Regions from separate parts of the Alicyclobacillus fodiniaquatilis genome, predicted to be linked through region 1. Evidence: predicted binding sites of a transcription regulator. Region 1 holds the regulator's gene; the other holds the start of a gene.
The links. The regulator CtsR, encoded in region 1, represses protease genes until heat stress. The targets are predictions, from matches to a motif close to ATGGTCAATAAAGGTCAAACA.

Region 1 (8,973 bases):
AAAGGACCACACATGTGGCCCCGACACAAAACTGCTATAGAACTGTTGAAGTCTTTTCCCTAGATGACGGTCAAATACACTAAAGATATTTCGTAGAATCCACATCTTCACCGGATTTCATCTGACGCCGACGCGCGGTCTGATACTGCAGCCCCCGCAACATACCGTACACCGCATAAATCGCCAAAATCCCAAAAATCAACCAGTCGACGCGGACGTAGTGAAATTTGATCAAAATAAAGAAGCCAATCGCGAAAACAGGAATCAGAACAACTGACGACTTCGGGATCGCGACTTTTTTGAAATTGGGATAGCGAACGTTGCTAATCATGAGAAAAGACAGCAATAACATCCCAAGCGGCAATATGAGAATCGCCGGATGCAACACCGGCCTTGATAAAGCCATGGTGGCCAAAATGCCACCCGCAGCAGTGATGGGCAGTCCGACAAAGAAATGAGAAGATTTGGTCTGCACATTAAAACGGGCCAGGCGCATCGCGCCGCACATGGGAAACCAGATGGCCAGAACAAGTCCGATAAACCCAAGGTGACGCAACATCACCTCAAACATGATAAAAGAAGGAGCGACTCCAAACGTCACCATATCAGATAATGAGTCCAACTGTTTGCCAAATTCGCTTTCCGCATGTAATAAACGAGCCGCACGACCATCCAATCCATCTAAAAACATACCAATGACCACCAGCAAGGCAGCTGAGTCGTAGCGACCGTGACTCGCGACAAACATAGCCACCATGCCAATGACCAAGTTGCCCAATGTCAGAACACTGGGAATCGCCTTCGTGAACAATGATATGACCTCCCAGAGAATAACAGAAAAAACCATCAGGACAAATTAAATATGTCGATCAATTAATACCTGCTCCTGAATGCGTTGCAGCCCATCGCGAATCATTCTCGCGCGAACAGCCCCGACCCCTTCAACTTCATCAAGATGATCCACGTTCGCCGACAAAATATTGGTTAGGATATCGAAATGTTCGACCAAATTCTCTATCACCGGTTGCGGCAAGCGGCTGATTTTGTTCAGCACGCGGTACCCTCTCGATGGCACAACCTCTTCGAGAACATTGACACTCGGCGCGTAACCCATGGCCTTCGCCATTTTGGCGCCATCCATCAAATCGTCGGCTGGCATGCCGTGGAACAACGACAACACATGATGTGGCGTCACATCATGTCCATGATTCATATAGTCTTTCACCAGTAAATATGCCTGCTCGTCAACCGTTGCCACAAGTTCGTCCAACTGCATGCTGACCAGTCGGCCTTCACTCCCGAGCTCTGTAATATGTCGGCGAATTTCCGCCTTGATGCGCAGCACGGTCTCAAATCGCTGCAAGACCGTCGTCACTTCATCCAGTGTAACAGCCTCTTCAAATTCCAGCGCGCTCAGATTGGTCAATTCCTGATCTAACACGGTTTTGTATTTCTCCAAAGTTTGCATCGCCTGGTTTGCCTTTGTCAAGATAACACTTATGTCACGTAATACATATTTAAACAGCCCTTGATACAATGTGATCACGTTGCGCCGCTGTGATATACAGACCACAAGCTGCCCTGTCTCCCGCGCCACACGCTCAGCAGTCCGATGTCTCGTGCCAGTCTCAGACGTCGGAATGGTGTGATCCGGATTGAGATTCGTGTTGGCAAAAAGCACCCGTTTGACATCTTCGCTGACAATGATTGCGCCATCCATCTTCGCGAGCTCATACAGGTGGGACGGCGTCAATTCGCATTGGATGGAAAAACCGCCATCCATGATGGACAGCACTTTTTCCGAAGCGCCAATGACGATAAGCCCTCCCGTCTTCGCCCGCAGGATGTTTTCTATGCCATCACGCAACACAGTCCCTGGTGCGACCATCCGTAAAATCTTGTTGATGGTGATTTCCCGTTTGGTGTCTTCTTTCATCATCTTTCACCTCTAAAAGGCCCGAAGCATTGCATCCTGTAGTGTTTGCACCGGGACGATTTCCACCCCAGGAAACGACTCGGTCACCGTTTGACCAGCTGGAATAACACAACGTTGGAAGCCTAATTTTTGCGCTTCGCGCAGTCGCTCCGCCAACCGCGTGACTGTACGAACTTCACCGGTCAACCCGACCTCGCCAATATAGATATCCCCACGCGCCAAAGGTCTATCCCGATGGCTGGAGACCAGCGCCATGGCAATGCCGAGATCTACTGCAGGCTCATCGACACGCACGCCACCAGCCACATTGACGTAGGCGTCACACGCTTGCACCTGCATGCCCATTCGGCGTTCCAGCACCGCCAGCAGCATATTTACCCGCGTGTAATCAGCGCCCGTGGCCATGCGCCTTGGTGTCGCGAATCCCGTGGGGGCAACCAAAGCCTGCACCTCAAGCAATAATGGCCGCCGACCCTCCATCGCAGCGACCACTGCCGACCCTGGGACAATCGTCTGACGTTCTGACAGAAATAAAAGAGAAGGATTGGACACTTCCTGCAATCCATTGTCATGCATTTCAAAAACCGCCAGCTCATTGGTTGAACCAAATCGGTTCTTCACGGCGCGCAATACTCTATACATATGATGACGTTCGCCTTCAAAGTATAGTACCGCGTCAACCATGTGCTCAAGCATGCGAGGTCCAGCCAAAGCGCCGTCTTTCGTCACATGCCCGACGATGAACGTAGCAATATTATGCGACTTCGCGACGCGCAATAACATGCCAGTGCACTCTCTCACTTGCGCCACACTGCCAGGCGCCGATGTCAAGCTCGGCCGAAATACCGTTTGGATGGAATCCACAATTAAGAAATCAGGTTTGACCTGCATTGCGCTCTCAATCACCAAATCCAAGTCCGTCTCCGCAAGCACGTACAATTCATCATGCACGGTGCCCAACCGTTCCGCCCTCAGCTTGATTTGACTCGCGGACTCCTCGCCGGAGACGTATAGCACGCGCTTTTGCTGTGAGGCAATCGCCTGTGACAACTGCAACAACAAGGTGGACTTGCCAATCCCCGGATCCCCGCCGATAAGCACCAGTGAACCAGGGACAATCCCACCGCCCAGCACCCAGTCGCACTCTGTCATTCCGGTTTGAAACCGCTGCTCGGTTTGCGCCGGGATAGACTGAATCGGCTGCGGCGATGCTTTCGTTGCGGCAACTGCCGTCGACCTCATCGGCGCAACCGTCTCTTCCACCAGCGTGTTCCATTCCCCACAACCAGGGCAGCGCCCCATCCATTTGATCTCAATATGGCCGCACGCTTGACAAACGTACTGCGTCTTTGTTTTCGCCAAACGCCGTTCTCCCCTTTGCGGACATCCTTTACACAGATTCCCTCTACCATCATACCGAACGAATGGGCCGCGTCCATCCCGTATCGCAGAAAAACCCGCCGCAATCGCGACGGGTTTGACAACCTACAGATTGTGTTCCACTTTTTACGAGTTTGCAGCCATTGCGCCCGCTGGCTCGACCTTCAGGTGATCCCCATCCAATCCAATCCGCACAGCGTCGCCCTTGTTCACGGTGCCAGCCAACAAAGCCTCCGACAATCTGTCTTCGATATGTCTTTGAATTGCCCGCTTCAACGGCCGTGCGCCATACTGCGGATCGAACCCTTCCTTGGCCAAAAATTGCTTGGCCTCCTCTGTCAGAGTAAATTGGATATTCTGTTCTGCCAGGCGTTTTTGCAGATCGCTCACCATCAAATCGACGATGTGGCTGATTTGCGATTCGTCCAGGGCGTGGAAGACGATGATTTCGTCGATCCGGTTGATAAATTCCGGCCGGAATGTGCGCTTCAGATCTTCCATCACTTTCTCTTTCATATCGTTGTACTGGCTGGAAGCCCCCGGCTTAAAGCCAACACTGCCGCCCTTGCGCAGTTCTTCAGCGCCAACGTTGGAAGTCATGATGATGACCGTGTTGCGAAAATCGACTGTCCGCCCCTTGCCATCTGTCAGACGACCATCATCGAGCACCTGCAGCAAGATGTTGAACACTTCAGGATGCGCCTTTTCGACTTCGTCCAGCAGCACCACCGAGTAGGGTTTGCGCCGAACCTTCTCTGTCAATTGGCCACCTTCGTCATAACCGACGTATCCCGGCGGCGAACCAACCAAGCGCGCCGTGGAATGCCGCTCCATGAACTCGGACATATCAATGCGAATCATCGCATCCTCATCGCCGAAGACCGATTCTGCCAACGCGCGAGCCAACTCGGTTTTCCCCACACCTGTTGGGCCAAGAAAAATGAACGAACCAATCGGCCGCTTCGGATCTTTCAGGCCTGCGCGCGCGCGTCGGATGGCCCGCGCAACCGCCTCGACTGCCTCGTTCTGCCCGACAACTCGGTTGTGCAGAATTTCTTCCATGTGCAACAACCGCTCCGACTCTTCCTGAGCCAACTGTTTGACCGGAATCCCCGTCCAAGCAGCGACGACATGGGCAATGTCCTCCGTGGTCACGCGCACATCGTCATGCTGCTGCGTCTGCTGCCAGTGTTCCTTCAACTGCTCCAATTCCTGTTTGATCTTCTGTTCCTGATCTCGCAAGTTTGCAGCCTGTTCAAACTCTTGCCCCTGTACTGCAGAGTCTTTTTCACTGCGCACCTTTTCTAGCTTTTGTTCCAGCTCTTTCAGATTCGGCGGCGCCGTGTGCGTGCGCAAGCGAACGCGCGATCCCGCTTCATCCACCAAATCAATCGCTTTATCCGGCAAAAACCGATCCGAGATATATCTATCCGACAAGCGCACTGCGGCCTCCAGCGCCTCATCCGTGATCTTCACGCGGTGATGCGCCTCATACCTGTCGCGCAAACCGCGCAGAATTTCCAAGGCTTCTTCCGGCGTCGGTTGATCCACCGTGATCGGCTGGAATCTGCGTTCAAGCGCAGCGTCCTTTTCGATGTGCTTGCGATACTCATCCAGTGTCGTCGCGCCAATGCATTGCACTTCGCCGCGCGCCAACGCCGGCTTCAAGATGTTCGAAGCGTCGATGGCGCCTTCCGCGCCGCCAGCGCCAATCAAGGTGTGCAACTCATCGATGAACAGAATGATGTTGCCCGCTTGCCGAATTTCGTCCATGATCTTTTTCAGTCTATCTTCAAATTCACCACGGTATTTTGTCCCTGCAACCACCGTGCCCATATCCAGCACCATGACGCGTTTGTTGCGCAATGTTTCCGGAATATCCCCAGCCACAATCCGCTGCGCAAGGCCTTCCGCGATGGCCGTCTTCCCCACGCCAGGCTCACCGATGAGCACCGGATTGTTTTTGGTCCGACGGGAGAGCACCTGAATCACACGTTCTATCTCGGTGGCGCGTCCAATCACCGGATCAACCTTGCCGTCGCGCGCCATTTGCGTCAAATCGCGGGCCAGGCTGTCCAGCGTTGGCGTCCCCGCTGAACTGTCCTTCTCACCCGCCATGTCGGCTGCATCGCCGCCAAGCAGCTGCAGCACCTGTTGCCGCGCTTTGTTCAGACTGATGCCCATGTTTGCGAGGACGCGCGCCGCCACGCCTTCTCCTTCGCGAATCAACCCAAGCAAGATGTGTTCTGTGCCAACATAGGTGTGATTTAATTTACGAGCCTCATCAATGGAAAGCTCTATCACCTTTTTTGCCCTCGGTGTATATGTCATCTGACCGCCTTGGCCTTGGCCCTGACTTTGCCCTTGCCCGATGATCCGCTCTACTTCCTGTTGGACTTTATCTGCCTGGACACCAAGCATTTGCAATGCGCGAGCCGCAATGCCTTCCCCTTCGCGGACAAGGCCGAGCAACACGTGCTCTGTGCCCACACCAGGATGCCGCAGTCGGGAAGCCTCTTCTTGAGCCAACGCCAAAACTTTTTGTGCTCGTTCTGTAAAGCGTGCGTACATTATCCATGCACCTCCGTGTCATCTAGACGAAGTCGTTCGCGAATCAGCGCCGCGCGGCGGATATCGCGATCTGTTGCAGACAGCTCACGCTTAAAGTATTTCTGTAGGAAAGCGGGCTGCGTCGTCACCATCAATTCATTGAGAATACTCGCCGATACGCCTTGAATGATGCCGAGATCGATCCCAAGCCGCACATCGGACAAGCGTTGCAATGTCTCTTTGGAGTCCATGCGCCGCGCATAAGCCAACAGGCCGAACGAACGGCTGACTCTGTCCTCCAATTCAATACGGTTGCGCTGAAGAAGACCTTCTCTTGCGTTTCGCTCGTGTTCAATCAATTGATGAACAACACTTTCCAAATTGCCGATGATCTCTTCTTCAGTCTCGCCGAGAGTGATTTGGTTTGATACTTGAAACAGGTTCCCGAATGATTCAGAACCTTCACCGTAAATTCCCCGTACAGCCAGACCCACTTGCGAGACAGCGGTGAGTAGGCGATTGATGCTGCCTGACAAGGCCAACCCCGGCAGATGCATCATCACAGAGGCGCGAATGCCTGTGCCGACGTTCGTCGGACACGCTGTGAGGTATCCGTATTTTTCATGAAAGGCAAAGGTCAATTTCTGCTCCAACGCATCGTCTATCTTGCTGGCAAGTTGCCACGCTTCATTCAGGCGCAACCCCGGCATGATGCATTGCAACCGCAAATGATCTTCCTCATTGACCATGATGCTCACCATCTCATCGCGCCGGAGAATGACTGCGCCGCGTTTCTCTTGTTCCGCCAAATCAGGGCTGATCAGGTGCTTTTCCACCAGCACTTGTCTGTCCAGCGCAGCCAAATCTCGGCAGCGAATCATCTCATATTCCCCATGCTCCGACATGGCGTCGGTCTGAAAAGCTTCGCCAACGGCATTTATCACCTCATTGGCGTGACTGTCCGTCTGCAAAATCGGGAACGGATAGCCTTGTAGATTTCGTGCGACACGGATGCGACTGGTCAACACGATGTCATCGTCTGGCCCTCCGTCTTTCATCCACTGACTCATCGCATGCTGCAAAAAATCGCTTAATGACACCTGTATCCCTCCCTAGTCCTCCGTGCCTTTTTCCAAGGCCCGAATTTGATCTCTCAACTGTGCGGCATGCTCAAATTGCTCATCAGCCACGGCTTGCTGCAATTCGCGCCGCATCTGGTCCAACTTGCGAAGCTGCTGAACGCGCTGACCAGATTTTTGCGGTATCTTACCCGTATGTTCGTTGCCATTTTGTATGCGCCGTAATAGCGGCTCCAAACGGCTTGAGAAATTGTCATAACAATCAGGGCAGCCGAAGCGCCCCATTTTAGTAAACTGGTTATAGGTCATCCCACAATTGGCACACCGCAAACTGCTTGTCTGCACTGGCGCATAACCTGAAGAAGACTCCATATTCAAAAGCCCAGTGAGCAACTTGTTGAAATCAAACGCGTTGCCCGCAACAAACGGGTTCAAAATCTCACCTTGCTCTTTGGCACAATGTTCACAAAGGTGATAACCTGTCTTCTCGCCATTGACGATTTTGGTGACGTGAACCGTAGCTGGACGTTCATGACATCGTTCACAAATCATTCAGGACACCTCCCTGACATCAATCCTCATAGGTGGCAAGCACTTGAAGCGCCGTGTAGAGCAGTCGAGCTCGCAATCTATCCCGCAAAGGCAACTCGACGCTCAGAACCTCTCTTCGCAACATAATTTGCAACATCGCCGCCTCACGGCCGGTTATCCACTGTTCGCGCTCAAGTCGCTCAATCAGCGCTTCCGAGGCACTTTGTGTGACCTCGTCACCCCAGTCCCGCAGCAGTTGTAGCAATGTATGCTCTGGATCCAGCCGCACTTGCCGGATCCGGATGTAGCCGCCGCCGCCGCGCTTTGATTCGACGACATAGCCGTGATCCATCGTAAAACGGGTGCTTATCACATAATTGATCTGCGACGGAACACAATGGAATAAAGAAGCCAGTTCACTACGCTGAATTTCGATAAACCCAACATCGCTTTCCTCTAAAATGCGCTTTAAGTACTGTTCGATCACATCGGATATGTTGTTTGGCATGGCTGATTACTCCCATCCTCGGCAGCACCGCCTTTGACTTTCACTTATTTTGACTTTGACTTTCATTGACCTTATTATACACCGCACATTTGAAAACGCAAGCGGATCAACCGTTCATTGAAAATTAAACGTTTTCACGGTACACTTTTCCCAATATGACCTTCATCCATGAACATGCACAACGACAAATATGCTGGTTCAGGATAAGAAAGGAACTCGCCGATGTCCTCGAACAGGCAAAGGGAAATTCTGCATGCTGCAGTCAAACTGTTTGAACAGAAAGGGTACCAAGCCACTTCCGTACAGGATATTGCCGACGCTGTAGGGCTGCAAAAAGGCAGCCTGTATCATTACATACAATCGAAGGAAGAGCTGTTGATGCAAATTGCTGACGCAGCCATCCGTCAATTTAATGAACAACTTCAAGAGATCCTGGCCCGACCGATGACTGCCCAAGAAAAATTAGCAGCGATGATCCGCATGCACGTGCAGACGTCCATTGAAAATCTGGAGACGACCACAGTGTTGTGGAGAGAAGCTTTTTCACTTGGCGAAGCGCCACAAGGCGTCATTCAGAAAATGACCGACACGTATTTGGATCTCGTCACGCAGATATTAAATGAAGGAAGTGAAAATGGAGAATTCCAAGTTCATCACCCCCGTGTCACTGCGCTTGCCATCTTAGGCGCATGTAATTGGGTATACCGATGGTACCGCCCCTCCGGTTCCATGAATGCCAACGATGTCGCCCACACTTTTAGCAAACTATTCTTAGATGGATTATTGACCACTCATTAGAAAAAAAGACGTCTCATGATGCGAATCGGATTGCGCCGATGACTGCCCCTTTATTTTAAAGAAAGAGTAAAGCTTCACTGATAGTCAGACCGGCTTCTGAGGTGGTCTGCTGTACTTTTGATTTACGCTACAAGTTTCCATTTGAGTGCCGCACTGATGAATGTTGGTCCTCCATTACCCATCTTTGCTGA
Region 2 (8,973 bases), on a different contig from region 1:
TTTCGTTATCACCGGCACCGTTAAAGATGTCCATATACACTTGTCCTGTACCTGCCACTTGCACCGAGAAAGTATAGGTCTTTCCGTTTTGCACAAGCGGGTAATAATGAACCCAGTCTGAACTCGAGAGGTTACCGGGAATCTGCCAATCCAATGCGGGACCGCCCTCATACGTTGTACTAGTCAGGGTAGAATCATTGCCGCCGTCAGCGATCGACCACCCCTGTGTGCCTTCTTCACCGCTCGGATTGGAGACAAGATTTGGCCCTTGCGGGGAAGGCGGCGTATAGCCCGTCAGTTGCGCAGGTGGACCATCTTTGAGCAATGCCGAGCCCGGTATCGCTTGAGCATTATACGTCGGCAGCTCTTCCTCTTGGTGATTCTGATATGCCTTCATGGTCAACGCCAATTCGCTGGGCGTCAGAAATACGAACTTCTGCCCGGTTTTTTCGCCATACAGAGTCAGGTTCTGTGCAATCGCCAACTCATCGCTCGGCGTAAGTGTCCAGGTATCGACAAGCGGTTCCAGGAACAAAGGCTGCCCGATCTGTCCGTTCGTGGCCTGCTGCTCAATGGTGTAAAGCAAATCACTCGGGGTCTTGATATAGCCATTGGTTTGACCATAGATCGCTGTTTGCCCGCTGTTCTCGGATACGAGGGGGCCGTTGTACGCGATGCCAGTCACACCGGACACCTGGGCATAGGTATCCAAGGATCCGACTGAGCCATAGTAGTCAACCGTATGCAAGTCATCTCTGCGCATAAAGTCACCTGATAATTTTGCAAACTGAACCAGATTTGCTCCTGTCTCTGCCGTCGCATACCCAACTCCAGAAGGCCCCGAAACCAACTCGCTATTTTTTGGCATGTGCTGGTAGTAAAAAGACATAAGTGTCGGCGCGAAATCAATCATCCCTGGAGCGATGGTCCACCCGGTAGGCACTGCTCCTAAATTCGGATCCTGCCAGAGCTGAAGCATGCGGTGCTGAATGTATTGGGCATTGTCACCGTCGCTGGCCAGAAAAGCAACATATACCGTGTTAGGCGTCGCTTTAACCGCGTGGGGCTGTGACTGTTGAAACGATTTCGGACTCGGCATCGACGCCCATACTGATTCATTCGCGAGCTGATCAGAGGCGTTTAAGAAATGCCCCTCCCTGCTCAGTTCCGCCACGTCCGGATTTTCATTTGGAACGTAGCCAAGAATCGGCGTATTGGCCGGCGTGTGTTGTAAGATCTCGTCCATCAATGCCTTCTGCTGTGGGTCGGTTGAGGTGAGATAGAATACGAACGACTTCGTAGCCACCGCGTAATCGCGGATATCACCGGTAGTACCTGGACTGAGCATCACCAGATCCTTCGTGGTAGTCTTGGGTAATAAATTTTCGATCGCCCACTGGTATGTGGCTACGGTGCCTGTCAAATGGTCATCGCGAAAATCATGCAGAATCTTGATACCGTAGCTCTCTACAAGTGCCTCTTGGCTCGGCGTAATCACCATCGCGTCGTCGATGCCCGCCAAAGTGGTCGCAAGATTGACCGTGTCCGGATTGCTCGGATCTGTGACGATGGCACCTTTAATCGAGTGGCCGTACTGAGCCAACAACGCTTCGAGAACCGCGTTTGGATCACTTTGCGAAACGGACAGATCTGTCACTCTGACATCTTTCGGCACCGCTTGTTGTAGCCAAGTCTGGTCTTGCGCAGTCTGGGACAAATAAATCCGTGTACTAAGCTGTTGTTGGTTGTAAGCGCCTTGCAGCGTAACCGCCGCCAATTTCACGTCGCTGCTAGCTGTTTGAATGTCAGCCGCAATCAAGGATTTCGGCTTGCTGAACTTAATCCACAACTGGTCTGCCGTAATCGATTTGCCCCTATCGATCGATGTTGACGATGCCACTACTGGGCTATTCGTTTGCGCGTCCACAAGTTCGACCGTCGAGAACAGTGTGGAAGCGCCTGCTACCAATCCCACTGTCGGCCTGATCATTTTTCTCACGAATTTGTGCATGTGATCCTCCTATGTCCTGATATCGTCATCTTGTACATCTATGCGATTAACGGTCTTCGACCGCTCACGCTCATAACGGGCTCCGTGCTCGTCCCAAATGACAAGAGACAACGGTTATTGCGTCTTCACAGAAACCTTCTTTATAGCACGAATGTTCTGATTATTATTATTGTACATACAATAATTTTCTAACTGGAAATGAAAAACGGACAAAGACGTATGAATTTGGGACCTTTTTGACAGTTCAGGGTATCATGTCATGCCTTATGAGAGAATAGGACTGCTACCATATTGGGTGTGTGCCAAATGCTCGAAGTGTCTCTTCCATCGGACGTCTAGCTCGTACACCTTAGTGGATTTGAGATTCACGCGTGAACGACCAATGTCTTCGTACACATATCTGGACCTAAAAAAAACAAGGGCTACTCCTCAAAGGCACCTGTAGCGGTGCATCGGGAGTAGCCCTATGTTCTTAGGAAACTCGCACGACAATTTGTTCATTCTCTACGTCAACCGTGAGTTGTTGAACCTCTGAGTGGTCGAGTAGTAGATCTGAAATTTGGTCTTCAACTTGGTCTTGAAGCACCCGGCGTAGCGGTCGCGCACCAAATGCGGCGCTATATCCCATTTTCGCGAGTTTCTTCTTTGCGTCATCGGTCATGATGAGGGTCATTTGTTGTTCGCTGAGACTGTCCTGCAGTTCTTTCACCATCGTATCGACAATGTGCACCAAGTCAGGTTCCCTAAGGGCGTTGAACTCAATGACGGCATCAAACCGATTCAAAAACTCTGGTTTAAAGAAAGCACCCAGAGATGCCAGATGGTTCTGTGCTTGACTTGCGTCTACATCGACACCGAATCCAACCGTGCTCTTCCGTTCCATCACACCTGCGTTACTGGTCATGATGATTACCGTGTCATTAAAGCGAATGGTCCGTCCTTGACTGTCGGTGAGTCTGCCGTCCTCCATAATTTGAAGAAACATATGTTGTACATCCGGGTGAGCCTTTTCGATTTCATCCAACAAAATCAGGCTGTATGGACGCCGACGCACTTGTTCAGTGAGTTGACCAGCTTCGTCATATCCAACGTACCCCGGAGGGGATCCAATGAGCTTAGACACCGAATGCTTCTCCATGTACTCACTCATATCGAGACGAATCATGGATTCTTTCGTTCCAAACAATTCCTCCGCAAGGCACTTGGCGAGTTCTGTCTTACCAACGCCTGTGGGGCCTACAAAGAGAAACGAACCTATTGGCCGGCGAGTAGTCTTGAAACCTGCACGACCCCGTCGAATGGCTTTGGCCACTTTCTTAACTGCTTCTTGTTGGCCGATCACTTTGCTGGATAGGCGATTTTCAAGATCCTTTAACTTGGCCTGTTCAGCCTCTTGCAGTTTCTGCACCGGAATGCCGGTCTTCTCCTCAATGATTTGCTGGATGTCTGCAAGTTTAACTTCAGTTTTGCCACTTACCTTGTCGGCTGTTTGAATCTCAGCTTGCAGTTGCGTTTCCTCGTCACGCAACTTCGCTGCAAGCTCGTAGTTTTCATGCTTAGTTGCTTGTTCCTTCTTGTGCGCTACTTGCTTCAGACGAGCTTCCAGGTCAAATGGATTGTGATCTCCTAAGCGCAAGTTTACTTTCGACCCCGCTTCATCCATTAAGTCAATCGCCTTATCTGGCAGATAGCGATCTTGGATATATCGGCTCGACAAAACTACACATGCGCGAATCGCTTCGTCTGTGTAAGACACCTTGTGGAACGACTCATACTGCGAGCGAATGCCTTTCAAAATGGCGATGGCCTCATCCACGGATGGCTCGTTGACCATGACCGGTTGGAAACGACGTTCAAGCGCTGCATCCTTCTCTATCACTCGGTATTCTTTTAAAGTCGTCGCACCAATCACCTGTAGATCACCGCGGGCCAGTGCAGGCTTAAGAATGTTTCCTGCATCCATTGAACCTTGAGCCGATCCAGCTCCCACAAGCAAGTGAATTTCGTCAATGAAGAGAATGACGTCTGTTCGCTCACCAAGTTCAGCTATCAAACCTTTCATACGTTCTTCAAACTGTCCGCGAATACCAGTGTCTGCTACAAGCGATGCAACGTCGAGACTGTAGACTTGCTTGTTTTGCAACTTGGACGGAACTTGTCCCTCAGCAATTTTCAATGCAAGCCCTTCTGCAATCGCAGTTTTCCCTACGCCAGGTTCACCTATGAGTACCGGGTTGTTCTTGTTACGACGATTCAAAATTTCAATCACTCGAGCCACCTCTTTGTCACGTCCAACCACTGGGTCAATCTTACCTTCTGCCGCCAGACGAGAAATGTCCCGCCCAAACTCGTCCACAAAACCACTGCCGCCAACCCCAGGTTGAGTTTGCGGCATGTTGGCCTTACCAACACCCGGTATCCCGAAATCTTTTAAGAGCTCCTCAAATGGGAATCCATTTGTCAACCCTCCAAATGGAGAAGCCCCCACCGGACGCTTGAGTTGATCTCCGACTTTGCTGTAGCAATCGGAACAAAGGTGAAGATCTCTGACCTGCCCATTGATTTGCAGGCGCATCCCATAACTCGCTTGGTTCACTTTACAGTGTTCACAACGCATCACTTGCTCCTCCTTATATCGTCAACATTCATACTTTGTTTAGTTTCTTGGCTATGCCTTTAACTTTGATTAACTTTGACCTTTATCGGGCTAAAAAAGAAAGTCTGACTTTGACTTTCCTTGACCATTATAATCAATCCATCATTTCTTGGCAAGTGCCTATAAGTGATGTTCTCACTCGTATCGTTGAAAGGGTGACCTCGACCCAGGACAGGCATTTTGCCAAGGAGCTTGGTTTAACTAAGGGAAACAACGTTTTCGATGTAGTCTTAATTGACGATAAGGGAATAATGAATAGTATTGAATCATCATGCAGGGAGAAACGAGGTGCTTGAGTGACGATTCGCGTGGCGTATATCGTATTGAGTGATTGTTTTGATCTGTATTCCTATATGATGGTTGCTTGGATCATCGGCTTGCAAAAGCGATACAAGACAATCGCCTTGCAGAAGTCCGCAAGCAGCTTGAGTATAAGTGCAAGTGGTACAGCGTGAGGTTGATGATCGCGGATAGGTTCTATCCATCATCGAAGCGTTGTTTAGACTGCGGGCACAAGAAAACAGACTTGAAGCTGTCTGATAGGATGTACCGCTGTTCTGAATGTGGCATGACAATGGATAGAGACTTGAACGCGGCCATCAATCTCAAGCAATATGGAATGCGCGAACTGTCAGCATAAACGACGACACGCATATGTACCGATTCGTTGGTCGGGAGTTTAAGCCCTTGGAGCGTCACATAAACGAGAGTAGCCACGGCGAAATCGGACGCGACGAATTGGGAAAAGAGCGAAAACTATCAAGGTTTTATAAGTCTTTTGCAACGGTATAGACTTTTCACCGATTATAGCTTTTTTAGTGTTTCGAATCCTTGAGCGCATCGTGTTTAACCAGATACTCCCCTTGGTTCTTTTCAAAGCATGATGATGTACGATGTGCTGAGTCGCCTTCTCTTTCGTGATAGACACGATGATTTGTTTAAAACGTGGTTTAAATCCATATGTTTGTGTCCATCCTATGACTAGCTAAGCTAGATGGGGTGGGCATGATGCGTGTGAAACATGAACCAGCGGCGCGCTTGCGTGTTCTAATGGCGGAACGAGACGTGAATGTGAATGAACTTGCGGATAGATCCGGGGTAAGTTGTGCAACTGTAACGGCGTTACGAACTGGAAGGGTCCGCAAACCTCAAAATGAAACTGCTTATCGGATAGCTCGAGCTTTAGGTGCCAAAGTAGATAGTATATGGCCTGATATTTGAGAATTTGCAACTTCTAACGAAATCGCGTGTAATCGTGGAATTTAGGGTGGAATCCGGTATACATATGGCATCGGCATGCGCCGTAAGATACATGCCTAAATGCGCTGCCGATAAATCGAGTATGAAGAATATTTTTGACCCCGGTTGGATGGAGTTTCCTTTCCGAATGATGTAGTACGTCATTCAAAGGAGGAGGAAGATGTATGCTGATTGGCTTGGTGGTTGTGGTGATGGTGATCGCTTCACTGTTCGGTATGTTAGCCAAAGTGGCATCGTCTGATGAGTAACGAATAAATCAGTGATAAAGATTTCATTACGAGTTGCATCAAAATCTCGTTCCGAAATGGATATATAAGGGGTATTTTACTGTAGAACAATGAACAATCCAGTGGGTATACTATGCATATGAGCTGGTATCTGAATGACTTTAACGTGATGTTGTCTTGGACACTACTTGTCGCTATGGTATTGGCAACGATCTTTGTGTTAAGGCAATTAAAACGTAAATGGCCACAGAGATTTCCACTGTGGATTGGATTCTTCACATCGACGTTGGTTGTTTTTTTTTCAATAGTTGCATGGGTCGTCGGCAGTATCTATCTCTAAAGCATGCAAAGATCGCCACAAAGACGTGGCGATCTTTGCATTTCGTAGAATGGCACATCAAATACACTATATGCAGCGCCATCACGATGCTACTACCGCTACTTATGTTCTCATTATAACCGTAAATATTGAATTCTAACCCTTATTTAAAATATTTACCCTACGCAAATCTTGCGTAGGGTAGGGTGACCATGGAGAAAATATGCATTCTAGAAGGGGGGGACCCGTCTTTCATCGCCGTCTCCAGAGTTTTTTCTCTTCGATTTCCGGTTTCTGGGCTATAGAAACAAACTGGGCAACAGACCGCGTCGATTCTTCGAAATACTGCCGGACGTATTCTTCGGCTACATTGGCGATAAATAGGTCGCATTCGTGATCGAGGTCAGGCCCTTTAAGTTCGATTCCAGTTTGCATGCGAGCAATTTCGGAAACCAGCATTTCGACTCTTCTATACGTGTCTTTAGGAATGGTGACCACCGGATTAAAAAACATCAGCCAAACACTCCTTTTCTCAAACTGTATTGAGACCGATAAGCATATCCTGGCGCTGCTGTTGCGAGCACTCGCGGACAACGCACCGCGAGCCGTAGGAGGACTGCTGTCGTGTTTGCCTTGTCTCGCCCGAGTGCAAGGGCGAGACCATCGATACGTCGCCACTCTGTTCTTTCGAATCGGATAGGGAACCGCTTGGTCCGTTCCCATTTGTCCGGTAAAAGCTCATCAAGGTTCTGGTTGTCTTCGTGGCCGATCCACATCCGGTCACCTCGTGCGTAGTCTCTCCACATGTAAGGTGACAGATGATTGATGGTTGGCATGTCGTCCAGCGCGGTGAGCGCAATGCGGCGTCCCGTATCTCCGTCCGAGCCACATCTAAGGAAAATGGTGATGTCGTGAACAAGCTCGAAATCAACCAGTGAAATCGTTGGTTTCGTTTGAATCTTCTTGTCTACTCTGCCCCCCATACGCCACTCCTCCAGCATTGAAATTTCGAAAAATGTCCGGGACTCAGTCCCACAGTCCCACGCCTTCCCTTCCATGGACTCTCCACTCATGAAGTGCTCAAGGTATACTCAATGACTAAAGTAGCTCTATCGGGTCCCATTCATCAGCATCGTCTGTGACGTTGAGATTTTGCCCCTCCGGCGCTTGCATGATTGGGGAGAAGGATTGCATCTGAATGGGGCTTTGAGGGCTTAGAGAAGCCGCGATGAGTCGTTTTACCCCACCTGAGAAATTCGTCCACTGGTCGACAGCTGCGAGCAACTGTGCCTGAAACGGATCCTCAATGTTGAAAGACACCGTACGATTAATGATGGAACATTTGGCACTATCTCGACGCGGCTTTCGATTTGGCATTGATGGTCACTCCCATTTCCCGAAATGCAACCGCATTAGCGAATAGGGCATCCGGATGAATCTCTATTTTGTCTTGATACGTTTGGAGATGGGCTGCAAGCGTTTCTTTACCTCCGACCAGGACGATTGGTCCAAGCGGGCGCAGGAGTCGTCCAAGATCTGCGATGAGGACGCGAGCGAACTGCGCTTCTGTTCCTCGGAATGTCTCGAATCCGTAATCAAGGGAGTCAGAGTCTTTGTCAATCCATCGCCCATTGAGCATGGTGACGTAGTTGACCGTCCGGCTCCCGATATCTACAACGTGGAATCGGTCACGGCGGGTTCGACCGATATGCCAAGCAGCTGCAGCCCCTTCTGCAGCGACTTCTACGCGTTCGATAGTGAATCGTTTTTTCACCCCATTCACCGTCAGCTCGTGTTCACCGGTTAAGAGCTCGCGCATACGCTGTTTATCTGATTCTATGTGATACTTAAGAGGAAGGCCGGTGATAAGTGTTACACGCGCGTCTGGATGCGTTAGACGATGGATGGCGGTCAGCGTAAGGATCTTTGTGTCCGTATGCGCTTTGTATGCGGTCATCATTTGTGTGCCATCTTCTGATTCTTCAGCTGCGATACGGCCGATGAAGTATCGCTCAGCTTTGTATAAGACGTCGAATTCATCAATACCAAGTTCACGTCCATTTCGAAGCTCCCTATGCGCTCCGAGCGCCGCCCGGAAATAGAGGCGTTCATGCTCGCTGACGCCTTTTACGCCACTTCGACCGCAGTCGACGCTGATGATGGTCCCCATAGTAATTACCTCCCTGCGTGCTCATTGACTACACATTGAGAGGATATGCTTGTCTGCTTGTCCACTATTCTTGGATATTAAAGTAAATATTAAATACAGGGATGCAGGATAAAACGTATCTAGGCTCTCAAAAGCGCAGCGTTTGATTGAATCGGAGATCAAGCTGGTGATTGTTAAAATACGAGTGTGACAATGAAACTTAGGAAGTTCGCTTGTAAACTGATATGGCTTGGAACGACTTCGCCTGATATTCAATGGTTCTTAGAAGTATGGAGGATAGGATCAATCCATAGATTTATCGGCCGCTGTATAGGGGGCCCTTCAAGAGGA

Region 2: a site for CtsR is predicted at 4,736-4,756, ahead of ACFSB2_RS12925 (ATP-dependent Clp protease ATP-binding subunit). Genes of this name have one in related genera too.

What each region holds. Positions count from the first base shown of each region.
Region 1 covers NZ_JBHUCX010000001.1:59,644-68,616, forward strand. Annotated here, with positions in the region: gene pssA (CDP-diacylglycerol--serine O-phosphatidyltransferase) at 80-811, opposite strand; gene disA (DNA integrity scanning diadenylate cyclase DisA) at 857-1,936, opposite strand; gene radA (DNA repair protein RadA) at 1,949-3,298, opposite strand; gene ACFSB2_RS00395 (ATP-dependent Clp protease ATP-binding subunit) at 3,443-5,890, opposite strand; gene ACFSB2_RS00400 (protein arginine kinase) at 5,887-6,966, opposite strand; gene ACFSB2_RS00405 (UvrB/UvrC motif-containing protein) at 6,979-7,497, opposite strand; gene ACFSB2_RS00410 (CtsR family transcriptional regulator) at 7,517-7,984, opposite strand; gene ACFSB2_RS00415 (TetR/AcrR family transcriptional regulator) at 8,207-8,782, shown strand.
Region 2 covers NZ_JBHUCX010000030.1:136-9,108, reverse strand. Annotated here, with positions in the region: gene ACFSB2_RS12930 (GxGYxYP domain-containing protein) at 1-2,011, opposite strand, end outside; gene ACFSB2_RS12925 (ATP-dependent Clp protease ATP-binding subunit) at 2,484-4,628, opposite strand; gene ACFSB2_RS12920 (hypothetical protein) at 4,964-5,122, shown strand; gene ACFSB2_RS12915 (zinc ribbon domain-containing protein) at 5,128-5,307, shown strand; gene ACFSB2_RS12910 (helix-turn-helix domain-containing protein) at 5,673-5,888, shown strand; gene ACFSB2_RS12905 (hypothetical protein) at 6,726-6,986, opposite strand; gene ACFSB2_RS12900 (hypothetical protein) at 6,986-7,456, opposite strand; gene ACFSB2_RS12895 (hypothetical protein) at 7,572-7,850, opposite strand; gene ACFSB2_RS12890 (ParM/StbA family protein) at 7,822-8,643, opposite strand.